DNA from 2 places in the Pseudomonas sp. YA1 genome. Region 2 is predicted to be linked to the other one. Evidence: riboswitches for the same ligand, from Rfam matches in the RefSeq annotation. Region 2 holds a riboswitch; the other holds the start of a gene.
What was found. A riboswitch is a leader RNA that binds a small molecule or an ion and turns the genes downstream of it on or off. The one in region 2 is predicted to bind manganese.

Region 1: it holds a riboswitch for manganese, as region 2 does, so the genes downstream of both, mntP (manganese efflux pump MntP) here and AC4OR5_RS24045 (TMEM165/GDT1 family protein) in region 2, are expected to answer to the same signal.

The regions. Positions count from the first base shown of each region.
Region 1 covers NZ_JBZWBG010000003.1:199,927-214,979, reverse strand. The annotation lists gene AC4OR5_RS05310 (bifunctional cobalt-precorrin-7 (C(5))-methyltransferase/cobalt-precorrin-6B (C(15))-methyltransferase) at 1-140, shown strand, start outside; gene AC4OR5_RS05305 (cobalt-precorrin-5B (C(1))-methyltransferase) at 133-1,230, shown strand; gene AC4OR5_RS05300 (cobalt-precorrin-6A reductase) at 1,230-1,958, shown strand; gene mntP (manganese efflux pump MntP) at 2,012-2,581, opposite strand; yybP-ykoY riboswitch at 2,590-2,756, opposite strand; cobalamin riboswitch at 2,914-3,118, shown strand; gene AC4OR5_RS05290 (TonB-dependent receptor) at 3,218-5,374, shown strand; gene AC4OR5_RS05285 (ABC transporter ATP-binding protein) at 5,427-6,200, shown strand; gene AC4OR5_RS05280 (ABC transporter substrate-binding protein) at 6,197-7,168, shown strand; gene AC4OR5_RS05275 (FecCD family ABC transporter permease) at 7,165-8,196, shown strand; gene AC4OR5_RS05270 (MBL fold metallo-hydrolase) at 8,197-9,063, opposite strand; gene AC4OR5_RS05265 (LysE family translocator) at 9,183-9,776, opposite strand; gene AC4OR5_RS05260 (AraC family transcriptional regulator) at 9,827-10,663, opposite strand; gene AC4OR5_RS05255 (SDR family oxidoreductase) at 10,874-11,647, shown strand; gene AC4OR5_RS05250 (hypothetical protein) at 11,701-11,958, shown strand; gene AC4OR5_RS05245 (methyl-accepting chemotaxis protein) at 11,970-13,607, opposite strand; gene AC4OR5_RS05240 (LysR substrate-binding domain-containing protein) at 13,692-14,681, opposite strand; gene AC4OR5_RS05235 (M20 aminoacylase family protein) at 14,782-15,053, shown strand, end outside.
Region 2 covers NZ_JBZWBG010000018.1:119,229-134,281, forward strand. The annotation lists gene cdrA (two-partner secretion system adhesin CdrA) at 1-6,146, opposite strand, end outside; gene AC4OR5_RS24030 (2-hydroxyacid dehydrogenase) at 6,467-7,438, shown strand; gene AC4OR5_RS24035 (methyltransferase) at 7,548-8,546, shown strand; gene AC4OR5_RS24040 (amino acid permease) at 8,641-10,104, shown strand; yybP-ykoY riboswitch at 10,243-10,367, shown strand; gene AC4OR5_RS24045 (TMEM165/GDT1 family protein) at 10,457-11,035, shown strand; gene AC4OR5_RS24050 (nuclear transport factor 2 family protein) at 11,152-11,595, shown strand; gene AC4OR5_RS24055 (NAD-dependent epimerase/dehydratase family protein) at 11,605-12,630, opposite strand; gene AC4OR5_RS24060 (M48 family metallopeptidase) at 12,774-13,595, opposite strand; gene AC4OR5_RS24065 (methyl-accepting chemotaxis protein) at 13,758-15,053, shown strand, end outside.

The DNA.
Region 1 (15,053 bases), on a different contig from region 2:
GCCTGGGTGGCGACCTCACCCGCCTCGGCGTCGCCCACGCGCGACCGCTGGGCGGTTTCGACACCTGGCGCCAGGCCTTGCCGATCACCCTGCTGGAATTGCGCAAACCCGCCGCCAGGAAGCCTCCCCGCGATGCGTGAGGAAACCCCCGAGCAGCCCGCGCCGTTGCGCAGCGGCTACACCACCGGCAGTTGCGCCACCGCCACCAGCCTGGCGGCGGCGCGCCTGCTGCTGGGCGGCACGATCAGCGACGCGGTGCAGATCGTCCTGCCCAAGGGCCAGCAGGTGCTGATGCGCCTGGAATTCTGCCGCGCCTGGGAAAACGGCGCGGAAGCCGGCACCCTCAAGGATGCCGGCGACGATCCCGACGTCACCCACGGCGCCCTGGTGTTCGCCCGGGTGCGCCTGGGCGCCGAGCCTGGCGTGCGCTTCCATGCCGGCCCCGGGGTCGGTACGGTGACCCGCCCGGGGCTGACCCTGGCGGTCGGCGAGCCGGCGATCAATCCGGTGCCGCGCCAGATGATCGAACGTCACCTCGCCCAGCTCGCCGCCGAACGGGGCTACGCCGGCGGCTTCGAGGTCGCCATCGGCGTGGAGGGCGGCGCCGAGCTGGCGCTGAAGACCATGAACCCGCGCCTGGGCATCCTCGGCGGGCTGTCGATCCTCGGCACCAGCGGCATCGTCCGGCCGTTCTCCTGCTCGGCCTATATCGCCTCGATCCATCAGGGCATCGATGTCGCTCGCGCCAACGGCGTCCGCCACATCGCCGCCTGTACCGGCAACGCCAGCGAGGACGCCATGCGCCGGCGCTATGGGCTGCCGGAGATCGCCCTGATCGAGATGGGCGACTTCGCCGGCGCGGTGCTCAAGCACCTGCGCAAGGCACCGGTGGAAAAGCTCAGCCTGTGCGGCGGCTTCGGCAAGATCAGCAAGCTCGCCGGCGGCCACCTCGACCTGCACAGCCGCCACTCCAGCATCGACCTGCCGCAACTGGCCGGCTGGGCTGCCGCGCTCGGCGCCAGCGCCGCGCTACAGGACTGCATGCGCGCCGCCAACACCAGCCAGCAGGCGCTGGCCCAGGCACACGCCGAGGGCGTGGCCCTGGGCGATGCGGTCTGCACCCACGCCCTGCGCTTCGCTCGCGGCATCGTGCCCGCCGAGGTCGCGCTGGAAGTCTTCGCCATCGACCGCCAGGGCAACCTGGTCGGCCAGGCCTGCGAGGAGCGCTGATGAAACGCCTGTTGCTGCTCGGCGGGATCGGCGAGGCCCTGGCCCTCGCCCGCCGGCTCGGCCCGGCGCATCTCTACAGCCTCGCCGGGCTGGGCAAGGTGCCCGGCGACCTGGCCTGCCGGGTCCGGGTCGGCGGCTACGGCGGCGCCGAAGGGCTGGCGGCGTTCATCGACGAGCAGGGCTTCGACCTGCTGGTGGACGCCACCCACCCCTACGCCGCACGGATCAGCCAGAACGCCGTGCGCGCCGCGCGACTGGCCGGAGTGCCCTGCTGGGCGCTGCGCCGGCCCGGCTGGCAGGCCGGGCCCGGCGACGACTGGCGCGAGGTAGCCGACTGGCGCGAGCTGATCACTGCCCTCGCACCCTTCCGCCGTCCGCTGTTCACCCTCGGCCGCGAACCGCTGGAGCATCTCGGCCAGGTCCCGCCGCACCAGCACTGGACCGTGCGCTGCCTGCAAGGCCAGCCGGCCGCGCCGCGCGCCGAGGTGATCGGCGCGCGCGGGCCGTTCAGCCTGGATGGCGAACGGGCGTTGTTCGAGCGCCTCGCCTGCGACGTGCTGGTGAGCAAGAACAGCGGTAGCCAGGCCACCGAGCCGAAGCTCCAGGTGGCGCGGGAAATGGGCCTGCCGGTGCTGGTCCTGGCACGTCCGGCGCTGCCGCCGGCGGACCGCGAGTTCGCCGACGGCGAGGCGCTGCTGGCGGCAATCCGCGATTGGGAAAGCGCCTGAAGCGAACGCCCACCCACTCGCCGCGACCTGTCCCGCCCCGTCTCCGATGCCGCTCACGCCGCGCTGAGATGCTCGTAGAGAATGGTCGCACCGACCAGGATCAGCACCACCCCGCCGACCATCTCCGCGCGCTTGCCGGTCACTGCGCCGAGCGCCCGGCCGAGCATGGTGCCGAGGGTGACCATGGTCATGGTGGCCAGGCCGATGGCACCGGCGGCGAGGAAGATGTTGACGTCGACGAAGGCCAGGCCGACGCCCACCGCCAGCGCGTCGATGCTGGTGGCCAGCGCCGTCACCGCGAGAATCCAGAACGAATGCTGGCCGGGCTTTTCCTGTTCCGTCGCATGATCCGCGCGCAGGCCGTTGTGGATCATGTGCAGGCCGAGCAGCACCAGCAGGACGAAGGCGATCCAGTGGTCCCAGTCGGCGACGAACTGGCTGGCGGCCTGGCCAAGCAGCCAGCCGACCAGAGGGGTGATCGCCTCGATCACGCCGAAGATTATCCCGGTGCGCAGCGCCTCCGACAGGCGCGGCCGATCCAGGCTGGAGCCCTTGCCGATGGCCGCGGCGAAGGCATCGGTGGACATGGCGAAGGCGAGGAAGATCAGGGAAACGGGATTCACGCGGATACTCCAGCCGGGCATGAGTCAACGACATGACCCCGCGGCCCGGCTTCGGCGCAGGAATGTCGTTGGTCTCACCAATCCGGATGGATGCGCTGGCCATGGCGGGTTGCCAAGAATGTTGACCAGCGCGCCGTCAACGGGTGACGGCAGGCTACTCCCCAAGGAAGGCCGGCAGCATAGCAGGCCGGCGTGAAGAAAATGTGATGACCCGGGAAGCTGCGCCAGGGCGTGGGGTCCGGCGAAGAAAGACTGCACGGGAGAACTGTTATAGTATAACATTTTATTCAATCCAGATCGTTCAAGGCTTGACTGGAAACGGTGCGGATGTTCCCATCCGGGCCGTTCCAGGTGCCTCCTGCCGCCGCGCAGGAGGTGAAACGGGAAGCCGGTGCGTCACTTCGGTGATCAGTCCGGCGCTGCCCCCGCAACGGTAAGCGAGCGAAATCCTCTTCAGGCCACTGTGCTCCGGCATGGGAAGGCGAGGATTTCACGACCCTCGCAAGCCCGGAGACCGGCCTGCAACGCCCTGTTGGCACACCCGCGGTGGGCGGGAGCGAGCCGGTTGTTCGAGGCGCTGTCGCGCCTGCGATTTCCTGCGCGTTCCGTCCTGCCCGGTCATGAGATGGAACGCCCATGCCCCGCTTCAGCCGTTTGCGCACCGAGCCTTTCGCCCTCGGCCTATCCACCAGCCTGCTGCTGGTACCGCCCGCCCTCGCCGAAACCGAGGAAGCCGCCCTCGCCCTGCCCAGCCAGTTGGTCAGCGTTCGCCAGGACCCCGCCGAACTCGACCACATCGATCTCGCCACGCCGGTCAGTGCCGGTTCGCGCCTGGGCCTCAGCGCCCTGGACACCCCGGCGAGCACCAGCAGCATCAGCGGCGAGGAAGTTCGCCGGCGCAACAACCCCAGCGTCCAGGCCGCCGTTACCCGCAGCCCCGGCATCAGCTTCATCGGCACCCCCGGAGATGGCGGTACCGGCCTCTCGGCGCGCGGCTTCAGCGGCCACGCATCGGTGATGCAACTGTTCGACGGTACGCGCCTGTACACCGGCATGGGCACGGTGAACTTCCCCAGCGATCCGTGGATGGTCGAGCGCATCGACGTGATCCGCGGCCCGGCCTCGGTGCTGTACGGCGAAGGCGCCACCGGCGCGGTGATCAACGTGGTGCCGAAGAAGCCTTTCGCCGGCGAGATCCGCAACCACCTGCGCCTCGGCTACGGCTCCTACGACAACCGCCAGTTGGCCCTGGACAGCGGCGGCTCGCTGACCGACAGCCTCAGCTACCGGCTCAACCTGAACCAGCAGCAGAGCCACGGCTGGATCGACCGTGGCGACTCGCGCAACCTGGGCATCAGCGCGGCGCTGCGCTGGCAGGCCAGCGACGATCTGGCCTTCACCCTCGCCCACGACTATGGCGACCAGGAGCCGATGAACGACTTCGGCACCCCGCTGGTCGGCGGCAAGTACCACAAGCGCCTGCGCGAGAAGAACTACAACGTGCGCAACGACGTGCAGCGCTACAACGACCAGTGGACCCGCCTGACCAGCGACTGGAGCCTTTCCGACAGCGTCACCGCGAGCAACCAGCTGTACTACATCAAGGCCCGCCGTCACTGGCGCAACGCCGAAACCTACGAATGGGACGTCCCGCGCGAAGAGCTGTTGCGCAGGGACTACCTGCGCATCAGCCACGAGCAGGAGCAGATCGGCGACCGCCAGACCTTCGCCTTCCAGCACGCCCTGTTCGGCCTCGACAGCCGCACCCTGGTCGGCGCCGAGTACAACCGCATCCGCTTCCGCCTGACCAACAACTCGCCCTATACCGATGTCGGCGGCGACTACATCGACCCCTGGCACCCCGCGCCTGGCTACTTCGAAAGCCGCTCGCCCTACCGGCCGCACTCGCGCAGCCAGACCCGCACCTTCGCCCTGTTCGCCGAGAACCGCCTGCAGCTCAACGAGCGCCTGTCGCTGGTGACCGGGGTGCGCCGCGACCAGAACCATATCGACCGCGACGACCTGCGCGCCGGCACCCGCAGCGACCGCAGCCTGCAGGGCGGCAACTGGCGCGCCGGGCTGGTCTTCGCGCTGACCCCGGAACTGTCGCTGTACGGCCAGTACTCCACCAGCGAGGACGGCGTGAGCAACCTGATCACCCTCAACGCGGCCCAGCAGCAAATGGACCTGACCCACTCGAAGCAGACCGAGGTCGGCCTCAAGCAACTGTTCCCGGACGGTCGCGGCGAATGGACCCTGGCCGCCTACCATATCGTCAAGAAGAAGCTGCTCAGCGCCAACCCGCTGCCGCCGCACGACGCGCAGCAGGTCGGCCAGCAGAGTTCGGACGGCCTGGAGGCCAGCCTGGAACTGAACCTGGCCCAGGACTGGCGGCTGTCAGCGAACGCCGCGCTGGTGCGTGCCGAATACGACGACTTCGACGAAACGATCGACAAGCAGACCTACTCGCGCAACGGCAACCGCCCCAGGAACGTGCCACGGCGCACCGCCAACCTCTGGCTGGACAAGTCCTTCGCCGAGACCCTGCGCGTCGGCGCCGGGCTGCGCTACGTCGACCGGCGCTACGCCGACGCCGCCAACCAGGCCAGCCTGCCCGGCTACACGGTGGTCGACGCCAACCTGGGCTGGCGGGTACGGCCGGACCTGACCCTCGGCCTTGAGCTGTACAACCTGTTCGACCGCCAGTACGCCCTGGCTGACAACAACAACGGCCAGCAATGGATCATGGGCCAGCCGCGCTCGTTCAACGTCACCGCCGACTTCAGTTTCTGAAGCCGGCACCGCGGCAATCGTCTCTGCTGAACCACCGGACCTGCGAGTAGCCATGTCGTCCCTTCACCTCGATGCCCTGCACTGGTCGCCCGACGCCTCCACCGAGTTGCTGCGCGGCGTGCACCTGGAAGTCCCGGCCGGCAGCTTCGTCGGCCTGATCGGCCCCAACGGCAGCGGCAAGACCAGCCTGCTGCGCTGCGCCTTCCGCTATGCGCGACCGCAGCGCGGCCGGGTGGTGCTCGACGGCGACGACCTCTGGCGCCAGCCGCCGCGCTGGGCCGCCCGGCGCATCGCGGTGGTGTTGCAGGAATTCCCCGAGGACTTCGGCCTCGCCGTCGAGGACGTGGTCGCCATGGGCCGCACGCCGCACAAGGGCCTGTTCGACGGCCACGGCGCGGACGACCGCCAGCGGGTCCGCCAGGCGCTGCTCCAGGTCGGTCTCGAAGGGCGTGCCGCGAGCCCCTTCGCCAGCCTCTCCGGTGGCGAGAAGCAGCGCGCCCTGCTGGCTCGCGCGCTGGTCCAGGAACCGCGCCTGCTGATCCTCGACGAACCGACCAACCACCTCGACCCGCGCTACCAGCTGGAGCTTCTGCGCCTGCTGCGCGGCCTCGGCCTGAGCACCCTGGCGAGCTTCCACGACCTCAACCTGGCGGCGGCCTTCTGCGACCGCCTCTACGTGCTCGACGGCGGGCGCATCGTCGCCCAGGGCACGCCGACCGAGGTGCTCGACGCCGACCTGCTGTGGCGGGTGTTCGGCGTCCGCGCCCTGGTCGACCGCCACCCCCTCGCCGACCACCCGCGCCTGACCTGGATTACCCAAGCATGAAGCACCCGATCCTGCACCACCTGCTGCTCGGCGCCCTGCTCGCCTGCGCCGATGCCGCGCTGGCCGAGCGCTACCCGCTCAGCGTGCGCAGTTGCGAGCGCGAAGTGACGTTCGAGCGCGCGCCGTCGCGCGCGGTCAGCCACGACATCAACCTCACCGAGATGATGGTCGCCCTCGGTCTGCAGACGCGCATGGTCGGCTATACCGGCATCAGCGGCTGGTGGAAGAATGCCGATCCCGGATTGATCGCCGCGCTCAAGCCGCTGCCCGAGCTGGTGGCGCGCTACCCCACGGCGGAAACCCTGCTCGATGTCGACGCCGACTTCTTCTTCGCCGGTTGGGGCTACGGCATGCGCGTCGGCGGCGACCTCACTCCGGCCAGCCTGGAGCCGCTGGGGGTGAAGGTCTACGAGCTGAGCGAATCCTGCGCGCAGATCGGCGAGCCGCGCCGCGCCAGCCTCGACGAGCTGTACCGCGACCTGCGCAACCTGGGACGGATCTTCGACGTCGAACCGCGCGCCGAGCGCCTGGTCGCCAGCCTCCAGGCACGCATCGAGCGCGCCCGCGCCGGCATCCCGGCGAACGCCGAGGCGCCGCGGGTGTTCCTCTACGACAGCGGCGAGGACCGCCCCTTCACCTCTGGCCGCCTGGGCATGCCGCAGGCGCTGATCGAGGCCGCCGGCGGTCGCAGCGTGACCGACGACGTGGCGGCCAGCTGGACCCAGGTCAACTGGGAAAGCGTGGTCGCCCGCGATCCGCAGGTCATCGTCATCGTCGACTACGGCGAGACCAGCGCCGCGCAGAAGCAGCGTTTCCTCGAAGAGAACCCGGCGCTGCGCAGCCTGACCGCGATCCGCGAGCGACGCTTCATCGTCCTGCCCTATAACCAGGCCACGCCAGGCATCGGCAACGCCGCGGCGATAGAAACCCTGGTCGCCGGCCTCCACCCTCGGGCGCCACGTCCATGACCCTGTTCCGCAGCCCTCGCGCCTATTGCCTGTTGCTGGGCAGCCTGGTCATGTTGCTCGGCCTGTCCTGCGTGGTCGCCCTCGGCTTCGGTCCGGCGCGACTGGACAGCGGCCTGGTCGGCCGCATCGTCCTCCAGCGCCTGTTCGGCGTGGCGGCGGAGTCCGGTGCCTGGAGCGCCGGCCAGGAGCACATCGTCTGGCTGATCCGCGCCCCACGGGTACTGCTCGGTGCCTGCGTCGGCGCCGGCCTGGCGCTGGTGGGAGCGGCGCTGCAGGCGGTCACGCGCAATCCGCTGGCCGATCCGCACCTGCTCGGCGCCACCTCCGGCGCGACCCTCGGCGCGGTGCTGGTGGTGCTCTACATCGGCGAGGTGATCGGCCTGCTGACCCTGCCGCTGGCGGCCTTCCTCGGCGCCCTCGGCAGCATGCTGCTGGTGCTCGGCGTGGCCAGCCGCGGCGGCCGCCTGGGCAGCGACCGGCTGTTGCTGGCGGGGGTCGCGGTGTCCTTCGTGCTCCTGGCGCTGGCCAACCTGCTGCTGTTCCTCGGCGACCACCGCGCCGCCTCCTCGGTGCTGTTCTGGATGCTCGGCGGCCTCGGCCTGGCGCGCTGGTCGCTGATCTGGCTGCCGGCGCTGTGCGTGGCCGGCGGCCTGCTGGTACTGCTCGGGCTGGGCCGTGCGCTGAACGCGCTGATGGCCGGCGAACAGACCGCCGTGACCCTCGGCCTGGACGCCCGCCGCGTACGCCTGTGGGTCTTCGTCTGCTGCTCGCTGCTGACCGGCGTGCTGGTCTCGGTGAGCGGCGCCATCGGCTTCGTCGGTCTCATGCTGCCGCACGCCGCGCGCCTGCTGGTGGGTGCCGAGCACCGCCGACTGCTGCCGGTGTGCGCCCTGCTCGGCGCGCTGTTCCTGGTCTGGATGGATGTCGCCGCGCGCACCCTGATCGCCCCCCAGGACCTGCCCATCGGCATCGCCACCGCGGCCATCGGCGGGCTGTTCTTCATTCTCCTGCTGCGTCGCCGCAGCTGATCAGAACAGATCCAGCGGGATCTTCAGGTAACGCACCCCGTTGCCTTCCACCGGCGGCAGGTTGCCGCCGCGCATGTTGACCTGGATCGCCGGCAGCATCAGGGTCGGCATGCCGAGGGTGGCATCGCGCTGCTGGCGCATGGCGACGAACGCCTCCTCGTCGACGCCTTCGCGGACGTGCACGTTGTGCCGGCGCTGCTCGCCGACGCTGGTTTCGCAGCGGTGCTCGTCGCGGCCTGGAGCCGTGTAGTCGTGGCACATGAACAGGCGGGTCGCGTCGGGTAGCGCGAACAGGCGCTGGATCGAGCGATACAGCTGGCGCGCGTCGCCGCCGGGGAAATCGCAGCGGGCGGTGCCGTAGTCGGGCATGAACAGGGTATCGCCGACGAAGGCGCTGTCGCCGACCAGGTAGGTCATGCACGCCGGGGTATGCCCCGGGGTATGCAGCGCGCGGCATTCCAGGGCGCCGATGCGGAACGACTCGCCGTCCTCGAACAGGTGCTCGAACTGGCGGCCATCCACCGGGAACGCCTCGCCCAGGTTGAACAGGCCGGAGAATTTCGCCTGCACCTGGGTGATTCGCGCGCCGATGGCCAGGCGCCCGCCCAGTTCGCGCTGCAGGAAGATGGCCGCCGACAGGTGGTCGGCGTGCACGTGGGTCTCCAGCAGCCATTCCACCTGCAGGTCGTGCTGGCGAACGTGGCCGATCAGGCGTTCGGCGCTGGCATGGCTGGTACGCCCGGCGGCCGGGTCGTAGTCGAGCACCGGGTCGACGATGGCGCAGGCGCGGCTGGACGGGTCGCGCACCACATAGCTGTAGGTGGAGGTGGCCGGGTCGAAGAAGGCAGTGATGTCGGGTTTCAACATGGAGGTTCCTTGCGCGGCGTGCTAACGGCGACCGCGCCATGGCTACGGATCGTCCCACCATAGCCAACCCAGGCCCCGCGTACCAACCCACAGGTTTGTCAGGAAGCTACCGGACCGCCTCAGAGCAGCAGGGCGGCCCAGGCCGAGGCCAGCAGCAACAGCGCCATGCCCTGGTTGAAGCGCTTCATCAGCGACGGCGAGCGCAGCAGCCGCGCGCTGCCGACGCCGAGCAAGGCCCAGCTGGCCAGGCACGGCAGCGAAACCAGGAAGAACAGCAACGCCAGCAGGCCGATCCGCCCGGCCTGTCCGGCGCCTTCCCCGGCGAACAGCGCCAGCGCGGCGAGGGCCATCATCCAGGCCTTGGGATTGACCAGTTGCAACGCCGCGCCGCCGAGCACGCCGAGGCGCCGCGGCGGCTCCGCGCCGTCGATGCCGCCCGCGCTGCGGAACAGGCTCCAGGCCAGGTAGCTGAGCCAGCCGACGCCAAGCCAGGCGAGCCCCTGCTGGAGCAACGGGTGGCGCCGCAGCAGCTCGCCCAGGCCGAGCCCGAGCAGCAGGATCAGCGCCGCCACCGCCGCGCAGGCGCCGAGCACGATCGGCCAGGCGGCGGCCAGGCCGTGGCGCTGGCTGTTGCTCAGGACCAGGATGTTGGTCGGTCCGGGGGTGATCGAGGCGACGACGGCGAACAGCAGGAAGGGCGCGAGGGATTGCATGGACGGGCTCCTGTGGCGGGGGAGCCTTCATCCTGGCGGCGCACCGGGCCTCAGTCTGGAAGCTGGGTGCACTGCCTGCGGTAGGCCGCCGGAGTCATCCCGTAGGCGCGCCGGAACCAGCGGCCGAGATGGCTCTGGTCGGCGAAGCCGAGGGCGCTGGCGAGGTCCGCCGGTTGCCCGCCGACAGCGAGCATCTGCCGCGCCTTGGCCAGGCGCAACTGGACCAGGTAGGCGTAGGGTGGCAAGCCGTAGGCGGCCTTGAATGCACGGTTCAGGCGGAAGCGGTCGGTACCGCAGGCGCTGGCCAGCTCGTCCAGGCCGATGTCCTGGTAGAAGTGCGCATGCAGGTAGTCGCGGGCTTTCTGCGCCACCAGCGGCAGGCGCGGATCGAACGGCTTCGCCTCGCGCCAGCCGAGGTGCACGCGCAGCCGCTCCAGCACCAGCTCCAGGGCGGTCTGCCGCAGCAGTCGCAGCTCGCGGCCATGCAGGACGCGGAAGGCCTGGGCGATGGCCAGGGTCAGGCGCGGGTCTTCGGTGAGGTTGGCGTGGAAGCCGGGATCGCGGTCGCTGGGCGCGTCGTCGAAGGTCGCCCGCAGTTCGCGCCGCAACCAGTCCGGCTGCAGGTACAGCATCGAGTAGGTGAAGCCGCCGGCGATCGGCGCGCGGCCGTCGTGGATCTCCCCCGGCTCGACCAGGAATACCTGGCCGGCGGTGCTGTCGTGTCGGCGTCGGCGGCAGTTGAATTGCTGCACGCCGATCTCGGTGTAGCCGATCAGGTAGCTGTCGTGCCAATGCGGATCGTAGGCGTGGCCCTCGAAATGGGCGCGCAGGGTCTCGATCCCGGTCTCGGCGTCGCGGGCCAGGTCGATCCAGTCTCGGCTGCCCATCGTGCGTCAGGTCTTCCCACTCGTTGGTTTCGTCGTCGCGACTATAACGCGCCCGTCCCGGGGTTCTAGAAGATTCGTGCAGCCGGCTGCGCTCCTCCGGAGGCGGGAATTGATCGGCGTTTCTGGACAATCTATCCAGGCCGCCGCGATTACTCCGCAAGGCCGCCCTCCCTAGACTGGGTTCTCCACTCACCGCAGGAGAAACACCCCATGGTCGACCACTCCATCAAAGGCAAGACCGTCCTCGTCACCGGCGGCGCCAAGAACCTGGGTGGGCTGATCGCCCGCGATCTCGCCGCCCACGGCGCGAAGGCCATCGCCATCCACTACAACAGCGCCGCGAGCAAGGCCGACGCCGACGCCACCGTCGCCGCGCTGCAGGCAGCCGGGGCCAAGGCGGTAGCGCTGCAGGGCGATCTCACCAGCGCCGCGGCCATGGAAAAGCTGTTCGCCGACGCCATCGCCGCGGTGGGCAAGCCGGACATCGCCATCAACACCGTCGGCAAGGTGTTGAAGAAGCCTTTCACCGAGATCAGCGAGGCCGAATACGACGAGATGAGCGCGGTCAATGCCAAGTCTGCGTTCTTCTTCCTGCGCGAAGCCGGCAAGCACGTCAACGACAACGGCAAGATCTGCACCCTGGTGACCTCCCTGCTTGGCGCCTATACCCCGTACTACGCCGCCTATGCCGGCACCAAGGCGCCGGTGGAGCACTTCACCCGCGCCGCCTCCAAGGAATTCGGCGCGCGCGGCATCTCGGTCACCGCGGTCGGCCCGGGTCCGATGGACACGCCCTTCTTCTATCCCGCCGAGGGCGCCGACGCGGTGGCCTACCACAAGACCGCAGCGGCGCTGTCGCCCTTCTCCAGGACCGGCCTGACCGACATCGAGGACGTGGTGCCGTTCATCCGCCACCTGGTCAGCGAAGGCTGGTGGATCACCGGCCAGACCATCCTCATCAACGGCGGCTACACCACCAAGTGACCCAGCGTCCCGGTCGCCGCCACGGCGACCGGCACCTGTCCGGGAAAGACCCCATGCACGTGACCCTGGTAATCGCCGGCGGGATCATCCTGCTCGGCCTGTTCCTGCTCTTCGGCGAACTCTGGGAGGCCGGGCCGGCGCCCGCTGCCGGCCTGTTCCTGCCGACCTGGCTGGCCGTCGCGCTGGTCAACCTGTGGGTCGGCGTCCAGCACGCCGGCTACGGCTTGCGCGAAGAACTGCCGATCCTGCTGCTGGTCTTCCTGGTCCCGGCGGCCCTGGCCGGCGTAGCGATCTGGCTGGCGCCGCGCTAGGCGGCGGCGCTTCAGACGCGGAAACGCCCGACCAGCCGCGCCAGTTCCGAGGACAGCTCGGACAGCCGGCGGCTGGCCCCGGTGCCCTGCTCCGAATGTTCCGCCGCCTGGGCGGAAAGCTCGCGCACCTCGCTGATGTTGCGGGCGATTTCGTCGATCACCCGGCTCTGCTCCTCGCAGGCCGAGGCGATCTGCGCGGCGAGGTCGTTGATCCGCCCCACCGCGTCGCCGGTGGCGGCCAGCACGCCGTCGACCCCGGCGGCGCGCTCGACGCTGTCGCGCGCCTTGAGGCTGCCCGACTGCATGGCCCGCACGGCGTTCTGCACCCCGGCCTGGAGACGCTCGATGCGCGCCTGGATGTCCTTGGTCGACTCCTGGGTGCGCGCCGCCAGCGCCCGCACCTCGTCGGCCACCACGGCGAAACCGCGACCCTGCTCGCCGGCCCGCGCGGCTTCGATGGCGGCGTTGAGGGCGAGCAGGTTGGTCTGTTCGGCGATGCCCTTGATCACCGTCAGCACCGCGTCGATGCTGGCGGTTTCCTGGGCCAGTTGCTGGATGCTCTCGGAACTGCTCTCCACTTCTCGCGCCAACTGGCGGATCACCTCGATGGTCGCCTCCACCACGTTGGCGCCCTCGCGCGCCTGCCGGCGGGCGTCATGGGCCACCTGCGCGGCGCTCTGGGCGTTGCGCGCCACCTCGTGGACGGCGCTGCTCATCTGCGTCGCGGCGGTGCTGACCTGGTCCACCGACGCATGCTCGCTGTTGATCAGACGATCGTTGGCGGCGGTCATGCCGGCCAGCGAACCGGCTGAATCGGCGACCTCGCCGGTGACCCGGCCGACCTCGCGGATCAGCGGCTGCAACTTGTCGAGGAAGGCGTTGAAGGCGCTGCCGAGGCGGCCGGGCTCGTCACGCGAAGTGACTTCCAGGCGCACGCGCAAGTCGCCATCGCCGTTGGCGATCTCTTCCAGGCGTTGCAGCAGGCGCTGCAACGGACGGGTCACCAGGCCGGGGAACACCAGCACCAGCGACAGGCAGACCAGCAGGCCGAACGCCACCAGCGCCACCTGCTGCCAGCGGTGGCGCTCGCCCAGCGCGGAGGACGCCTCGCCGTCGGCGGCCGCGGCCGCCTCTTCCATCTCGTCGAGCTGGTTGATCACCTCGCGCATCGCCCCGAACTGGCGATCGCTGTCACCGTAGCTGAGCTGCGCCGCGGCGCTCGGATCGCTGGCCGCCAGGCTCAGCACCCGCGCCGAGGTCGCGCTCCAGAGGGCATAGCCGCGCTCGAACTCGGCGACCTTGGCCAGTTCCGCCTCGCCCGGCTGCATCGCCGCGTACTGGCGCACCCGATCCAGGGCCTGCTGCAGGTTTTCCGCGTGATCGTTCCTCAGGCCGGCGATCTGCTCGGCGTTCAGGAGGCTATCGAGCAGGCTGCGCTCGGCGACGAAGGCCTGGTAGAGATCGCGGTCGGCGTTGAGCAGCAGGGCGATGCCGGGGAGAAAACGCTTGCCCAGGCGCTGGTTGGATTCGTTCTGCTGGGCGATGCCATGCACGCCGAGCGCGCCCACCAGCAGCAGAAGCACCGCGAGCAGGAGGATCGGCAGGGCGATTTTCCTGCGGAACGACAGGTTAGCGAACCATTGCAGCATGCCGGCATCCTCGCTCGTGGCTTTCCAGGCTATCGGTCGCAGCACGACCGATCTTGAGCGACCGTACGTCCGTGCCAGTAGGAATCAGACTAGCAGGCGCAGGGTTTCGAACAGGCGCCGGTCATCCTTCTTCGCCGAGCGGGCGTGGCGGCGGATCACCTGCAGCAGGCACTCGACGAAGCATTGCGCCGGATTGCTGAGGGCGCCGCCGCGCCGGGTGATGATGCCCAGCCGCCGTGGCTCGAAGGTTTCCCGCAGCGCCAGCGGCACCACCCGGCCGAGCAACGGCGGGGCGGCGCCGATGATCGCCGGCACCCAGGTACACATGTCGGCCTGCTCCACCAGGGTCTGCAGGATCGCCACGGAGTGCGCGCGAACGATGCGCCGCTCGTCGATCAAGGCGCCGTGGCGCCAGAACAGCTCGCGCATCAGGGAGTCGTGGCCGTCGCCGGTGTAGTTCAACGCCCAGTCCTGTTCCAGCAGTTCGTGGATCGAGCCGCAACCCGCCAGCGGATGCCCCTGGCGGACCAGCACCGCGGTGTCGTAGTCGAGCAGCTTCTCGCAGGCGAATTCCTGGGCCGCCTGGGCGCCGTGCAGCGGGCCGATGGCGAAATCCATGCTGCCGTCGCGAAGCAATGGCTGGGCCACCGCCATCAGGCTTTCGAAAAGCTCCAGGCGCACCTCCGGCATGCGCTCGCGGAACGCCTGCACCGCCTCCGAGAGGAAGGTCAGCGCCACCCAAGGCGTCACCCCGATGCACAGCCGGCCGCTGGCCTGGCCACGCAGGTGGTCGAGTTCGACCTGCGCGTGCTCCAGTTGCTTGAGCACCAGCCGGGCGTGGATCAGCAGCGCCTTGCCGTATTCGGTGAAGGTCAGGCCGCTGGGCGTGCGGACGAACAGCGGCAGATGCTGTTCGGTTTCCAGTTCGCGCAGCGCGCGGGTCACGGCCGCCTGGGAAATCCCCAGGGCGCGGGCGGCGGCGCGGATGCCGCCGGCGTCGGCACTGGCGACCAGGGCTTGCAACTGGTGGAGTTTCACGGGCTTACCGAGGTGACAACGAAAGGTTGTCATCATAGCCAAAGCGAGCCTCCCCGCCAGTCCCCCGCTTGCCTACCATCGGCTTCGACAACGCCCTGCCGCCCACCGGTCGGAGCCCTTGAGGAGAACAAGAAGAATGACCGAGCCTGCCGTCCTGCCCGCCATTGCGGCGCTGCGGGAAGAGATGGTTACCTTGCGCCGCCACATCCATGCCCACCCGGAGCTGGGTTTCGAGGAACGGCGAACCGCCGCGCTGGTCGCCGAATGCCTGGAGGCCTGGGGCTACCAGGTCAGCCGTGGGGTGGGTCGCACCGGCGTGGTCGGCACCCTGTGCCGCGGCGAGGGCCCCGCGCTGGGCCTGCGCGCCGACATGGACGCGCTGCCGATCCAGGAAGCCACCGGCCTGCC
Region 2 (15,053 bases):
TGCCCCAGGTCGCCCGGCGTGACCGGCAGCGGCAGGATGCTCAGCAGGTTGCCCTGGTAGTTGAGCTGGTAGTTGCCGCTGGTGAGGGCAAGCCCACCCTGGAGGATGTCGTACTGGCCGACGGCTTCGCCGCCCACCCGACCGAGCCCGCCGGCGAGCACCTGAGCGGCGCTATCGCCATTCTTCAGGCCGGAAACCTGATAGGTCAGCGCCGGGTCGGCGGTGCCGACCTGCTTGCTCTTGGCATCGGCGAATACGTTGAGCAGCGCCTTGGTGATGGTCAGGTCATTGCCCTGGTAGGCCAGGTCATAGTTGCCGCTGGTCAGCACCAGGCCGCCCTGGTTGATACCGTAAACGCCCACGTTCTCGCCTGCGTCGCGGTTCAGCCCGCCGGTCAGGATCGAACCGGCGCTGTCACCGTTCTTCAGGCCGCTGACCTGGTAGGTCAGGCTCGGGTCGGCGTCGCCGTAGACCTTGGTCTTGCCGTCGGCGATCACATTGAGCAGTGCCTTGGTGATGGTCAGGTTGTTGCCCTGGTAAGCCAGGTCATAGTTACCGCTGACCAGACCCAGGCCACCCTGCTGAATCGCATAGTTGCCTACGTTTTCGCCGGATACACGAACCAGGCCGCCGCCATTGAGCACCGCGCCAGCGGTATCGCCGTTCTTCAGGCCACTGACCTGGTAGGTCAGGCTCGGATCGGCATCGCCGTAGACCTTGGTCTTGCCGTCGGCGATCACATTCAGCAGTGCCTTGGTGATGGTCAGGTTGTTGCCCTGGTAAGCCAGGTCATAGTTACCGCTGACCAGACCCAGGCCACCCTGCTGAATCGCATAGTTGCCTACGTTTTCGCCGGATACACGAACCAGGCCGCCGCCATTGAGCACCGCGCCAGCGGTATCGCCGTTCTTCAGGCCACTGACCTGGTAGGTCAGGCTCGGATCGGCATCGCCGTAGACCTTGGTCTTGGCGTCGGCGATCACATTCAGCAGCGCCTTGGTGATGGTCAGGTTATTGCCCTGGTAGCTCAGGTCGTAGTTACCGCTGTTCAATGCCAGGTCGCCCTGGTTGATGCCGTACACGCCGACATTCTCGCCAGCCACGCGGCTCAGGCTGCCACCGTTGAGCACCGCGCCAGCGGTATCACCGTTCTTCAGGCCACTGACCTGGTAGGTCAGGCTCGGATCGGCATCGCCGTAGACCTTGGTCTTGGCGTCGGCGATCACATTCAGCAGCGCCTTGGTGATGGTCAGGTTGTTGCCCTGGTAAGCCAGGTCATAGTTACCGCTGACCAGACCCAGGCCACCCTGCTGAATCGCATAGTTGCCTACGTTTTCGCCGGAGACACGAACCAGGCCGCCGCCATTGAGCACCGAGCCAGCGGTATCGCCATTCTTCAGGCCGCTGACCTGGTAGGTCAGGCTCGGGTCGGCGTCGCCGTAGACCTTGGTCTTGGCGTCGGCGATCACATTGAGCAGCGCCTTGGTGATGGTCAGGTTATTGCCCTGGTAGCTCAGATCGTAGTTGCCGCTGTTCAATGCCAGGTCGCCCTGGTTGATGCCATACACACCCACGTTCTCGCCTGCGGCGCGGTTCAACCCACCGGTCAGGATCGAACCGGCGGTATCACCGTTCTTCAGGCCGCTGACCTGGTAGGTCAGGCTCGGGTCGGCATCGCCGTAGACCTTGGTCTTGGCATCGGCGATCACATTGAGCAGTGCCTTGGTGATGGTCAGGTTGTTACCCTGGTAGCTCAGGTCGTAGTTCGCGCTGACCAGACCCAGGCCACCTTGGTTGATGCCGTACACGCCGACATTCTCGCCAGCCACACGGCTCAGGCTGCCACCGTTGAGCACCGCGCCAGCGGTATCGCCGTTCTTCAGGCCGCTGACCTGGTAGGTCAGGCTCGGATCGGCATCGCCGTAGACCTTGGTCTTGGCGTCGGCGATCACATTCAGCAGCGCCTTGGTGATGGTCAGGTTATTGCCCTGGTAGCTCAGGTCGTAGTTACCGCTGTTCAATGCCAGGTCGCCCTGGTTGATGCCGTACACGCCGACATTCTCGCCAGCCACGCGGCTCAGGCTGCCGCCGTTGAGCACGGCACCGGCGCTGTCGCCGTTCTTCAGGCCACTGACCTGGAAGGTCAGGCTCGGATCGGCATCGCCATAGACCTTGGTCTTGGCATCGGCGATCACATTCAGCAGCGCCTTGGTGATGGTCAGGTTATTGCCCTGGTAGCTCAGGTCGTAGTTCGCACTGACCAGGCCCAGGCCGCCCTGGTTGATGCCGTACACGCCGACATTCTCGCCAGCCACGCGGCTCAGGCTGCCGCCGTTGAGGACGGCACCGGCGGTATCGCCGTTCTTCAGCCCGGACACCTGGTAGGTCAGTGCCGGATCGGCATCGCCATAGACCTTGGTCTTGGCATCGGCGATCACATTCAGCAGTGCCTTGGTGATGGTCAGGTTGTTGCCTTGGTAGCTCAGGTCGTAGTTCGCGCTGACCAGACCCAGGCCGCCCTGGTTGATGCCATACACACCCACGTTCTCGCCAGCCACGCGACTCAGGCTGCCGCCGTTAAGCACCGCGCCAGCGGTATCGCCGTTCTTCAGGCCACTGACTTGGTAGGTCAGTGCCGGATCGGCATCGCCATAGACCTTAGTCTTGGCATCGGCGATCACATTCAGCAGTGCCTTGGTGATGGTCAGGTTGTTGCCTTGGTAGCTCAGGTCGTAGTTCGCACTGACCAGGCCCAGGCCGCCCTGGTTGATGCCGTACACGCCGACATTCTCGCCAGCCACGCGGCTCAGGCTGCCGCCGTTGAGCACGGCACCGGCGCTGTCGCCGTTCTTCAGGCCGCTGACCTGGTAGGTCAGGCTCGGATCGGCATCGCCATAGACCTTGGTCTTGGCATCGGCGATCACATTGAGCAGTGCCTTGGTGATGGTCAGGTTATTGCCCTGGTAGTTCAGGGTGTAATTGCTGCTGACCAGGCCCAGTCCACCCTGGTTGATGCCGTACACGCCGACGTTCTCGCCAGCCACGCGGTTCAGGCTGCCGCCGTTGAGGACGGCACCGGCGGTATCGCCGCGCTTGAGACCGGAGACCTGATAGGTCAGCGCCGGATCGAGGTCGCCGTAGACCTTGGTCTTGGCATCGGCGATCACGTTCAGTTGCGCCGGAGTGATGCGCAGGTCGTTGCCGACGTAGCTGAGGGTGTAATTGGCCGTGTTGAGGCCCAGCCCGCCCTGAAGTATCCCGTAGTTGCCGACGTTCTCCCCGGCCACCCGGCCGAGGTTGCCGCTCAGCACGCCGGCGGCGGTATCGCTGTTCTTCAGGCCACTGACCTGGTAGGTGAGGGTCGGATCGGCGTCGCCATAGACCTTGGTCTTGGCGTCGGCGCTAACGATCAATTGCGCCGGCGTGACGGTCAGCTTGCCGTCCTGGCGCACCAGTTGGTAACGCTGGCTGAAATACTCGCTGCCATTGGCGTTACCGGTGATCGCGTACTGCCCGACGTTCGACGCCTGGGTCGCCGTGGTGCTGGCGGTCGCCTGGTAGAGGTCGTTGAACTGGCTGTTGACGTAGGCGTCGATGGCGTTGATGCCGGACATCGTGGCCGTCAGAGTCGGATTCACATCACCGTAGACGCGGGTAGCGTCATTGGCGGTCAGGGTGGCGGTCTGCTGGCGGGAAAGGATGTCGCCGGCAGTGGTGGTGGTCTTGAACATCTCCACCTGGGCGCGCTCGGCGAAGCTGTTGAACGCTCCCTCGCGCATGAACAGGTCCAGGCGGGTATCGACGCGGCTGGTCTTGCCGCCGAGGCCGAAGATCAGTTCCTCGGTCAGGCCGGTGCCGACGTCGTACTGCAATTCGTCGGTCACGCCGATCACGCCGCCGAAGCCCTTGACGCCCCAACTGGTGCCCCAGTTTCCGGTCCAGGTGGTGACGCTGCCGTTGCCGGCGGCGACGGTGAACCCGCTGGGCGCACCGCCGTTCGGGGTGGCCGTGACGTTGCTGCCGTTGACCTGGTAGCGCAGGTTGGTCACCAGGTAGTCCGACGAGTCGTTGGTCGGGAAACTGGCGGAACCGCTGACCCGCCGATAGGGCAGCGCGGTGAACACCAGGCGGTCGAACTCGCTGTTGCCGTCGGCGGTCAGCGTGTAGTTGCCGGTGGTGCCGACGCTGTTGGCCTCGAGAATCCGCGTGCCGACGCTGGAGACGATGTTCTGCACGGTACCGGTCATGCTCTGGTTGATGAACGGATCGAACACCGTGCCGCTCGTGGTCACGCCGGTGGCGTTGCTCTGCCGGTACTTGAGCGTACCGTTGAAGGTCTGCAGCGCCAGGTTGCCGGCGTAGTTGTCCCAGGAAGCCAGGTCGATGCTACCGGCGCGGCCGGCGAGGTTGGCGGCGATCAGCGCGGTACCGGCCTGCTGGCTGATCTTGCCGGCGGTGCTGGTCTGCATCCACAGGGTGCCGCTGCCCAGGTCGACGATGCCGCTGGTCTGCGGCGTGCCGCCGCTGAGGAAGTTGATGTTGCCGCCGGCGCGGATTGCCAGGCTGCCGTTGCGGAACAGGATCGGCGCAGAGATATCCACCGCACCGGCAGGTCCGGTGGCGATCAGCTCCAGGCCGCGACTGGCGCCGCCCAGGTTGCTGGTGATCAGCGGCGCTTCCACCGACAGCCGGTCGCTGGCGCTGAGGGTCACCTTGCCACCTGCCAGCGCACCGGTAACCACCGAGGCATTCACCGTCGCGTCGCCGCTGGCGCCGTTGGCGCCCCCCACCGAGCCGGAGGTGCCGCCGGAGGCGACGATGCGCAGGGTGGTCGGGTCGAGCAGCCAGGTGCCACCGTTGCCGTAGGGTGCGGCGACGCTGACGTAGGCGCTGTCGGCGATGCTCAGGTTGACCTTGCCGGAGGTCTCCACCAGGCCGCCGTTGCCGCCCTGGGCGCCGCCGCGCGCGAGGATCCGCCCGTCCATGCGGGTATTGCCGTCGGACCAGACCACCGCCAGGCCGCCATTGCCCTTGCCGGTAGCCGAGACGTCGATGCTGGCGCCCTTGGCCAGCGTAGCGTTCTTCGCCCGTGGCAGCTCGCCGCGGCCCTGGAAGTCGCCGCCGATGCGCACGCTGCCGCCCTGTGCGGCGCCGCGGGCGTCGATGCTGGCGGTGCTCGCCAGGGCCACCTGCTGCCCGCTGACCAGCACGTCGCCGCCGTTCTTCGGACCGCTGACGTCGATCTTGCCGGCGATCTGGATGTCCCCGGACTTGCTTACCAGCGCCACGCTGCCCTCGCGCACCTCGGTGCCGCGGGCAAGGATCACGCCGGACAGGTTGACCGCGTTGTCGACCACCCGGGAAGCCTGCTCGGCGGTGATCAGCACGCTACCGCCGTCGGCCTGGATCGCGCCGCCGTTGCTGACCAGCGCCTGGGCATCCTGCGGCTTGCGGGTAACCGGGTCGGTCACGGCGATCGACACCAGGCCATCGCCGTAGAGGTCTATGGTCGCGGCATTGCCGGCGGCCATCGCCACGGTGCCGAGGCGGGCGTTGATCACGCCGTTGTTGGCCACGGACGGCGCGACGAAGGCCGCCAGGCCTTTCTCCGCGACGCTGATACTGCCGTCGTTGACGATCCGCGCGTCGGGGTTTCCGGGCTGGTCGAAGATCAGCTTGCCCTGGCGGAAGTGTTCGTCGCTGATGTTCGCCGTGGTGGTGATCAGGGAGCCCACGTCGACCTTGGCCGAGCCGCTGAAGACCACGCCGTTGGAGTTGTAGATGATCACCTGGCCGGGCGCGGAGATGCGCCCGGCGATCACGCTTTCCTGGCCTGCGGTGACCCGGTTCAGGGTCGACGAGGTCACGCCGGGCTGGTTGAAGCGCACCGCCTCGTCGGCGGAGACGTCGAAGCCCTTCCAGTTGATGATCGCGCGCTGGGTGCTCTGGTCGATCAGCGTGGTCTTGCCCTGCTGGCTGATCTTGATCTCGTTGGGGTTGAACTGGGCACCGGTAGGTGCCGCCATGGCCGCGTTAATGCTGGCGATGGCGAACATGAGGGTGCTGCTGGCGGCAAGGACGAAACGCCCTTCCCTACCGGCTTTCGAAGAGGTGCGCTTGCCGCGCTGGCTATCCGGACGGACCATGAAAAACTCCCTATCTGCGTGGCGCACGTCAGTTTTCCAGCACTGCATTTCGTCAGTTAAATGGCGAAAATCTGAGAAGCAATTCACATTGCGCCTTGTGTGCCAAAAAAATGCCTTTCAGATCAAAAATTGTCCACTTGAAAGGGTGACCGTTCGTCGGAGTGACTCAAAAATGACACTACGGAGGTTAAATATGTAATACCGTCAAAAAACCGACAATACTTTCGGGATAATCACTGTCAAGAAAACCGGAAGACCTCCCTGGCACGCGGGTTTGCTAGGCTAGGCAGCCCCCGTCCGCTGCCGCCAAGGAACCTTCCATGAGCCATGCCCTGCGCGCCGTTTTCCTCGACCATGCCTCCCTCGACCTCGGCGACCTGGACATGCGCCCCCTGCGCGCCGCCTTCGACGAGCTGCAGCTGCATGCCGCCAGCCAACCGCAGGAAGTCGCCGCGCGGCTGCACGGTGCGCGGGTCGCGATCAGCAACAAGGCGCCGATCGACGCGCAATGCATCGCCGCCTGCCCAGAGCTGGAACTGATCCTGGTCAGCGCTACCGGCACCAACAACATCGATCTCGCTGCCGCTCGCGAGCGCGGTATCGTCGTCGCCAACTGCCATGGCTACGGCACGCCCTCGGTAGCCCAGCACACCCTCGCGCTGCTGCTGGCCCTGGCTACGCGCCTGCCGGACTACCAGCAGGCGGTACGCAGCGGTCGCTGGCAGCAATCCAGCCAGTTCTGCCTGCTGGACTTCCCCATCGTCGAACTGGAAGGCAAGACCCTCGGCCTGCTCGGCCATGGCGAACTGGGCGGGGCGGTGGCGCGGCTGGCGGAGGCGTTCGGCATGCGCGTGCTGCTCGGTCAGTTGCCAGGACGGCCTGCCCGGGCGGACCGCCTGCCGCTTGGCGAACTCCTGCCACGGGTCGACGCCCTGACCCTGCACTGCCCGCTGACCGAGGACACCCGCGGGATGCTCGGCGCCGCCGAACTGGCGCTGATGAAGCCTGGCGCCTTCCTGGTCAATACCGCCCGTGGCGGCCTGGTCGACGAACAGGCGCTGGCCGACGCCCTGCGCGGCGGCCACCTGGGCGGTGCCGCTACCGACGTGCTCAGCGTCGAGCCGCCGAGAAACGGCAATCCGCTGCTGGCCCCCGACATCCCGCGCCTGATCGTCACCCCCCATAACGCCTGGGGCAGTCGCGAGGCGCGGCAGCGCATCGTCGGCCAACTGGTGGAAAACGCAGAGGCATGGAAGGCCGGGCGCGCCCTGCGGGTAGTCAACGCCGGCTGAGACGGCGCTGCGGGCACCGCGCACGGATGAACGGCGATCCTCGCCGACAATCCATGCGGGTATGCCAGGCCCAAGCCTGTTAAGATTTCCCATTTTTTCCGGAGCCCGCATGGACCCTCGCAGTGAAGTGCTGCTGCGCCAGCGCCACCTCTTCGCGACCCCGCTGCTGCTGGCCGGCCTGCCCGCCGACGACCTGCTCGCCGAGCTACCGCAGGCCCAGGGCTGGAGCTGGCACGCCGGCGAGCAGGCGCAGCTGGACGCCCGCTTCCCCGACCGTAGCCGTTTCGACACGCGCGCGCCGACCGGCGCCTGGACTTCGGCCGTTCTGTTCCTGCCCAAGTCCCGCGAACTGACCGACTACCTGCTGGCCAGCCTGGCCGCCCGCCTGCCCGGCGGCGAACTCTTCCTGGTCGGCGAAAAGCGCGGCGGGATCGAGCGCGCGAGCAAGCAGTTGGCCGCCTACGGCAAGCCCCGCAAACTGGATAGCGCGCGGCATTGCCAGCTCTGGCAGGTGCGTATCGAACAGGCGCCGGCCGAGCCCGACCTGCACACCCTGGCCCAGCGCTACAGCCTGCCGCTGGCCGATGGCGAGCTGCAGGTGGTGAGCCTGCCGGGGGTGTTCAGCCATGGCCGCCTGGATCGCGGCAGCGCTCTGCTGCTGGGGCAACTGCAAGCCCTGCCCGGCGGCCATCTGCTGGACTTCGGCTGCGGTGCCGGGGTACTCGGGGCGGCTCTCAAGCGTCGCTACCCCGCCAGCCGCCTGAGCCTGCTCGATGTCGACGCCTTCGCTGTCGAGAGCAGCCGACTGACCCTCGCCGCCAACGGCCTGGACGGCGAAGTGATCGCCGCCGACGGCATCGACGGCGCGCCGCGCGAACTCGCCGCGATCGTCAGCAACCCGCCCTTCCACCAGGGCGTGCACACCGACTACCAGGCCTCCGAGCGCCTGCTGCAACGCGCCGCCGAGCACCTGGCGCCGGGCGGCGAACTGCGCCTGGTCGCCAACAGCTTCCTGAAGTACCCGCCGTTGATCGAACGCCACCTCGGCCCCTGCCGGACACTCGCCGAAGGCGACGGTTTCCGCATCTACTCCGCCCGTCGCTCCTGATTTCTGCCTGGAACCCTGTGAATGAAGCTTTTCCTCTCCCTGCCCGCACGCCCGCAGCCAGACCCTTCCGTGGCCACCCGCCGGGAGGCCGCCGATGACTGACCTGAACGCCAGCCAGGGCCAGCAATTGCGGCGGGTGCTCAAGCCGCGCCACCTGAACATGATCGCCATCGGCGGCTCCATCGGCACCGGGCTGTTCGTCGCCTCCGGGGCCACCGTGGCCACCGCCGGGCCCGGCGGTGCGCTGCTTTCCTACGCCCTGATCGGGCTGATGGTGTACTTCCTCATGACCAGTCTCGGCGAAATGGCCGCCTACATGCCCGTTTCCGGCTCGTTCTGCACCTATGGCAGCCGGTTCGTCGAAGATGGCTTCGGTTTCGCCCTCGGCTGGAACTACTGGTACAACTGGGCGGTGACCATCGCCGCGGAGCTGGTGGCAGCGCAACTGGTGATGAGTTTCTGGTTCCCCGAGGTGCCGGGCATCTACTGGAGCGCGATCTTCCTGGGCATCATGTTCGGCCTCAACGTGATTTCCGCGCGCGGCTTCGGCGAGAGCGAATTCTGGTTCGCCCTGATCAAGGTAGTCACGGTGGTGATCTTCATCGGCGTCGGCCTGGCGACCATCTTCGGCATCATGCATGGCGTGGAGTCGCCCGGCTTCAGCAACTTCACCATGGGCGACGCGCCCTTCGTCGGCGGCTTCCAGGCAATGGTCGGGGTGGCGATGATCGCCGGCTTCTCGTTCCAGGGCACCGAACTGATCGGCATCGCCGCCGGTGAATCGGAAAATCCGCGGAAGAACATCCCGATCGCCATTCGCCAGGTGTTCTGGCGCATCCTGATGTTCTACATCCTGGCGATCTTCGTGATCGGCATGCTGATTCCCTACACCGACCCGAACCTGCTGAAGAACGATGCCAGCGACATCAGCGTGTCGCCCTTCACCCTGCTCTTCGAGCGCGCCGGCTTCGCCGCGGCGGCCGGGGTGATGAACGCGGTGATCCTCTCGGCGATCCTCTCCGCCGGCAACTCCGGCATGTACGCCTCGACCCGGATGCTCTACAACCTCGCCCTCGAGGGCAAGGCACCGCGCCTGTTCTCCCGTGTCTCGCGCAGCGGCGTGCCACGCAATGCGCTGTACGCCACTACCCTGGTCGGCGCCCTGTGCTTCCTCACTTCGGCCTTCGGCGACAGTACCGTCTACACATGGCTGCTGAACACCTCGGGCATGTGCGGCTTCATCGCCTGGCTGGGCATCGCCATCTCCCACTATCGCTTCCGCAAGGGCTACCTGGCCCAGGGCGGCCGCCTGGAAGACCTGCCCTACCGGGCCAAGCTGTTCCCCTTCGGCCCGCTGTTCGCCTTCGCCCTGTGCATGGTCATCACCCTCGGGCAGAACTACCAGGCGCTGGTGGGCGAACGCATCGACTGGATCGGCCTCCTCGCCACCTACATCAGCCTGCCGCTGTTCCTGGCGATCTGGCTGGGATACCGCTGGAAGAAGCGCGCGCGCTTCGTTCGCTACCACGAAATGGACGTCAGCCCGACCAATACCTGATTCACCCTGCCGCCCAGCGATTCCTCGCGGATCGCTGCGGATGCCGGCACGTTTCCTTGCGATCAGGCTCCCTCGCCGCCCTCCCGGACGAAAGTTTCCGTCCCGGGCTTGCCCAAGCCGCCCGGCTTGGGCAGAATGCGCCCCGTCCTAGGGGAGTAGTCTCCCGCGAGCGCCGCACCGGCCTCGCCCGGCACGCGTCAACACACTTGGTCCGCAGACCATGGCGCGCGCGGCCCAAGCCTGCCCAGACAGGCCAAGGGTTTGACAAGACCTATGACACGCACGATCTGACCCGGGGCGGGCAGATGGCGCGTGTCATGGTGATTGGTCGACCCGCCCCTTAGGAAGCCTGATGGAATCGCTGTTCGTCCCTACCCTGATCGTTGCCCTCGCGGAAATCGGCGACAAGACCCAGTTGCTGGCGCTCCTGCTCGCGGCGCGTTTCCGCAAGCCGTGGCCGATCATCGCCGGCATCGTCGCCGCCACCCTGGCCAACCATTTCGCTGCCGGCGCGGTGGGCGCCTGGGTCGCCAGCTTCTTCTCGGAAGCTACCCTCAGCTGGATCCTCGCCGCCTCCTTCATCGCCGTCGCCCTGTGGACGCTGGTACCGGACAAGCTCGACGACGAAGAGTCCGGACTGAAGAAATACGGCCCCTTCCTCACCACCCTGATCGCGTTCTTCCTCGCCGAGATGGGCGACAAGACCCAGGTCGCCACGGTCATGCTGGCCGCCCAGTATCCGCATTTCTGGCTGGTGGTGATCGGCACCACCCTGGGCATGCTGATCGCCAACGTACCGGTGGTACTGATCGGCAACCTGGCCGCCGACAAGCTGCCGCTGACCCTGATCCGCCGCCTGGCCGCGGCCGCCTTCGCCGCACTTGGCCTGTACGCCGCCTGGCACGCCGCGCAATTGACCGGCTGGCTCTGAAGGACTGCGCCGCCGGGCCCGGGATGGCTGGGCGGCCAATGCAAAATGCATGGGAACGGCTACAGTTCAGGCAGGCACCGGATGCCTGCCCCACCACTCGCCCACGAGAGCCGGAGATGCCCTCACACGACCTGAAACGACTCGCCCGCCATCATATCGAGCTGTCCTGGAACAAGGGCCGCATGGCGTTGGTGGAGCAGTTGCACAGCAAGGATTTCCTCTACAAAAGCTCGTTCATCGGCCATCCCCTGGATACTGCCGGCTATATCCGCCTGCTGCAGGACATCCGCACGGCGATGCCGGACCTGGAGGTCGTGGTCGAAGACTGCATCGGCGAGGAACGCAAGGTGTTCACCTGGAGCACGCTGATCGGCACCATCGTCCGGCCGACCCTGGGCTATCCGGCCAGCGACAAGGTGCTGAGCATTTCCGCGATGGGCTTCTGGGTGTTCAACCCGCAGGGCCAGTTGCAGGAGCTGTGCACCATGTTCGACATGGAGAGCTTTCGCGCTCAGCTGGGACTGCAGACCCGACCCTTCGCGGAAAAAACGCTGCCCTAGCCAACCGTCCTAGGCGTTGAAATAGCCGTTGTCGCGGAACCAGTCGATGGCGCGCAGCAGGGTGTCGTCGAGGGCGGTGGTGGAGAAGAAGCCGAGTTCCTCGCGGGCCTTGCGTCCATCGAGGAACTGCCCGCCAGCCATCACCTCGATGGCGGTTTCGTCGAGCAGCGGCAACTGGCCGCTGACCCGGTAGCGCAGGCGGCCCAGGGTGGCCAGCGCGCGAGCCATGGCCATCGACATCGGCTGCGGCGCAGGCTGGCCGAGCAGCTCGGCGATACGCCGGGTCAGGTCGGCCATTTCCAGGTTGTGCCCGGTCAGCAGGTAGCGCTCGCCGATACGCCCGCGCTCAAGGGCCATCAGCAGGCCGCGCCCGGCTTCGGCGGCATCGATGACGTTACGCTGGCCGGCGACGTAGTGGGTCATCTCGCCATTGCCGATGGCGGTGATCACGCGCCCGGTGGTCGGGCCGATGTCCAGTTCGCCGAGTACCATGCCGGGGATCCCGATCACCACCGGCAGGCCGTTGCGCGCCTGCTCCCGGGCCTGCTCGTCGAGCGCCCATTTGCACAGCACGTAGGAACTCTTGCCGCTCGGCAGGCTGTCGTAGAACAACCCCTCGTGGCCCGGTAGTCCCTGGGGATGCCGGGGCATGGCATATGCCGAACCGACGTAGAGGATGCGCGGCACCCTGGCCTGCAGGCAGGCGGCATAGAACGGGTTGGTCTGGCCCAGCGCGCTGGCCACTTCCTCCTGCCAGCGGCGCGGCCGCGAAGGATAGTAGCCGGCGCTGAAGATCACCCCGTCGAGGCCGCGCAGGGCGCGTTCCAGGCCGGCGTGGTCGAGCATCTCGGCGACCCGGCACTCGGGCTCCAGATAGGCGAGACGCTGGATCTGCGAAGAAGGACGGTGGATCAGCACCAGATCGTGACCGGCGGCCCTGATGGCGCGCGCGGCGTGATGTCCCAGCAGGCCGGTGGCTCCGAGTACGGCGTATTTCACATGAGCTCCAGGGCGTGAGAGTGGCTGTTCGTCCACGGGTCCCGCAAGCGGGTCGGCCAGCAGTCTAGGCCGAACGCCGGCGAGATACCAAACAGCAGGTTACGGAAATACACAACAGGCGTTTCCGATGGTAAGCCTGTCGGCGCGCCGGCCGCCCCCCGCGACCGCGCGCCCTGGCCTCACTTGCCGCGCCTGGCCTGCTGGTACAGCGGCATCACCTTGGGAATCGCGGCCTGGAGATTGGCCATCCGCGAACTGTCGGAGGGGTGGGTGCTGGTGAACTCGGGCTGGCTGGCACCGCCGCTGGCCTTGCCCATCTTCTGCCAGAGGGTGATCGCCGCTTCCGGGTTGTAGCCGGCGCGGGCGGCCAGCTCGAGACCGATCAGGTCGGCTTCGTTCTCGTTGGCACGACTGTTGGGCAGGGTCATCAGGTAGTCGACGCCGGTATTGGCCAGTTGCAGGCTTTCCTGGCCGAGGCCGGCCAGGGCGCCGATCTGGCTGGCCACCTGCACGCCGTAGGCCTTGGACATGGCCTCGCGCCCATGCTCGCGCAGGGCGTGAGCGATCTCATGGCCCATCACCGCGGCGATCTCGTCGTCGGTGAGCTTCAGCTTGTCGATCAGCCCGGTGTAGAAAATGATCTTGCCGCCGGGACCGCAGTTGGCGTTGAGTTCGTCGCTCTTCACCACGTTGACTTCCCAATTCCAGCTGGTGGCGTCCGGGCGGAAGGCGGCGGTCTGCGGGATCAGCCGCTGGGCGATCGCCTTGACTCGTCGCGCGTCGGCACTGCTGGTATCGAGCACGCCGGCGCTTTTCGCCTCGCCGAGAGTCTTCTGGTACGACTGGGCGTACATCTGGTCGACTTCCTGGCTGGACAACATGCTGAACATGTATTGCTTGCGGTCGACGCCGACGGCGCCGCCGCTGGTGGTGTTCACTGCCTGGCAACCGGCGAGCAGCAGCGCGCCGGCGAGGGTGGCGAATCGGAAGGGATGAGCCATGGTCCTTTGTTCTCCTCTGAAGGCCGAGCGCATGGTAGGCCGCGCCTCGAGCGCCGGCAACAGCCGTTGGCGAGGAAATCTCCATCGGCCGATTAAGGATTTGCCGCCCTCTTGCCGATAACCTCGCCAGAGACAATTCCAACAAGGGTCGGAAGTCCCATCATGAAGCTCAAGTCGATCCAGTTTTCTGTCGCCGCCCTCGCCGGCGCCAGCGTTCTAAGCGTCGTCGTGGTGTTGGTGCTGTATGCCCTGTTCGCCGGCGCGCGAACCCAGGAACTGGTGCAGCAACGCACCCAGGGCCTGCTGGAGAAGGTCATCAACGAGCGCCTGGTGGCCCTGGCCCGCGCCCAGGTCAGCCAGATCCAGCGCGAGCTGGAGTATCCGCTGACGGTGGTCCACGGCCTGGCCAACAGCACCCGCCTGCTCGGCGAGCCGGGCGCCGACGGCATGCCGCAGTTGAACGCCAGCCGCGACGAAATCTCCGCGCTGCTGCGTAGCACCGTGCAGAACAACCCCAAGCTGCTCGACACCTTCATGGCCTGGGAAGCCAATGCCTTCGATACCGACGCCGCCTTCGCCGGGCAACCCGGCAAGGGCTACGGCCCGGACGGTCGCTACCTGCCCTGGTGGTATCGCGGCGCCGACGGCAAGCCGATCGTCGAGGCCATGACCGACAGTATCGATAGCGAAAAGCTGCTGCCCACCGGGGTGCGCGAGAACGAATTCTACGCCTGTCCGAAAGAGAACAAGCGTCCCTGCATCATCGACCCGGCCCCCTACGAAATGGGCGGCAAGACCGTGATGATGTCGTCCTTCAACGTGCCGATCATGGTCGGCGACCAGTTCCGCGGCGCAGTCGGCGCCGACCTCTCGCTGGCCTTCATCCAGGACCTGCTCAAGCGCGCCGACCAGCAGCTCTACGATGGCGCCGGGGAAATGGCGCTGATCGCCAGCAACGGCCGCCTGGTGGCCTACACCCGCGACGACAGCAAGCTCGGCGAGCCCGCCGGCAGCGTCCTCGACGGCAACGAAGTGGACAACCTGAAGAACCTCACGATCGACCAGCCGCTCTACGACATCGACGCCGAGCACGGTCACATCGAGCTGTTCCTGCCTTTCACCATCGCCGACAGCGGCGTGCGCTGGACCCTCATGCTGCAGATTCCCCAGGCGGCGGTATTCGGCGAACTGCAGCAACTCCAGGGCGAGCTGAGCGACCAGCGCCAGCAGGATATCCTCGGCATGAGCCTGGCCGGTCTGGTGGTAGCGGCCCTCGGCCTGCTGGTGGTCTGGCTGGTCGGCTACGGCATCGCCCGGCCGCTGCGCCAACTGGTCGGCATGCTCGACGACATCGCCCAGGGCGAAGGCGACCTCACCCGCCGCCTGAGCAGCGAGCGCGCCGACGAGCTGGGCTCCATCGCCAAGGGCTTCAACACCTTCCTCGGCAAGCTGCAGAAC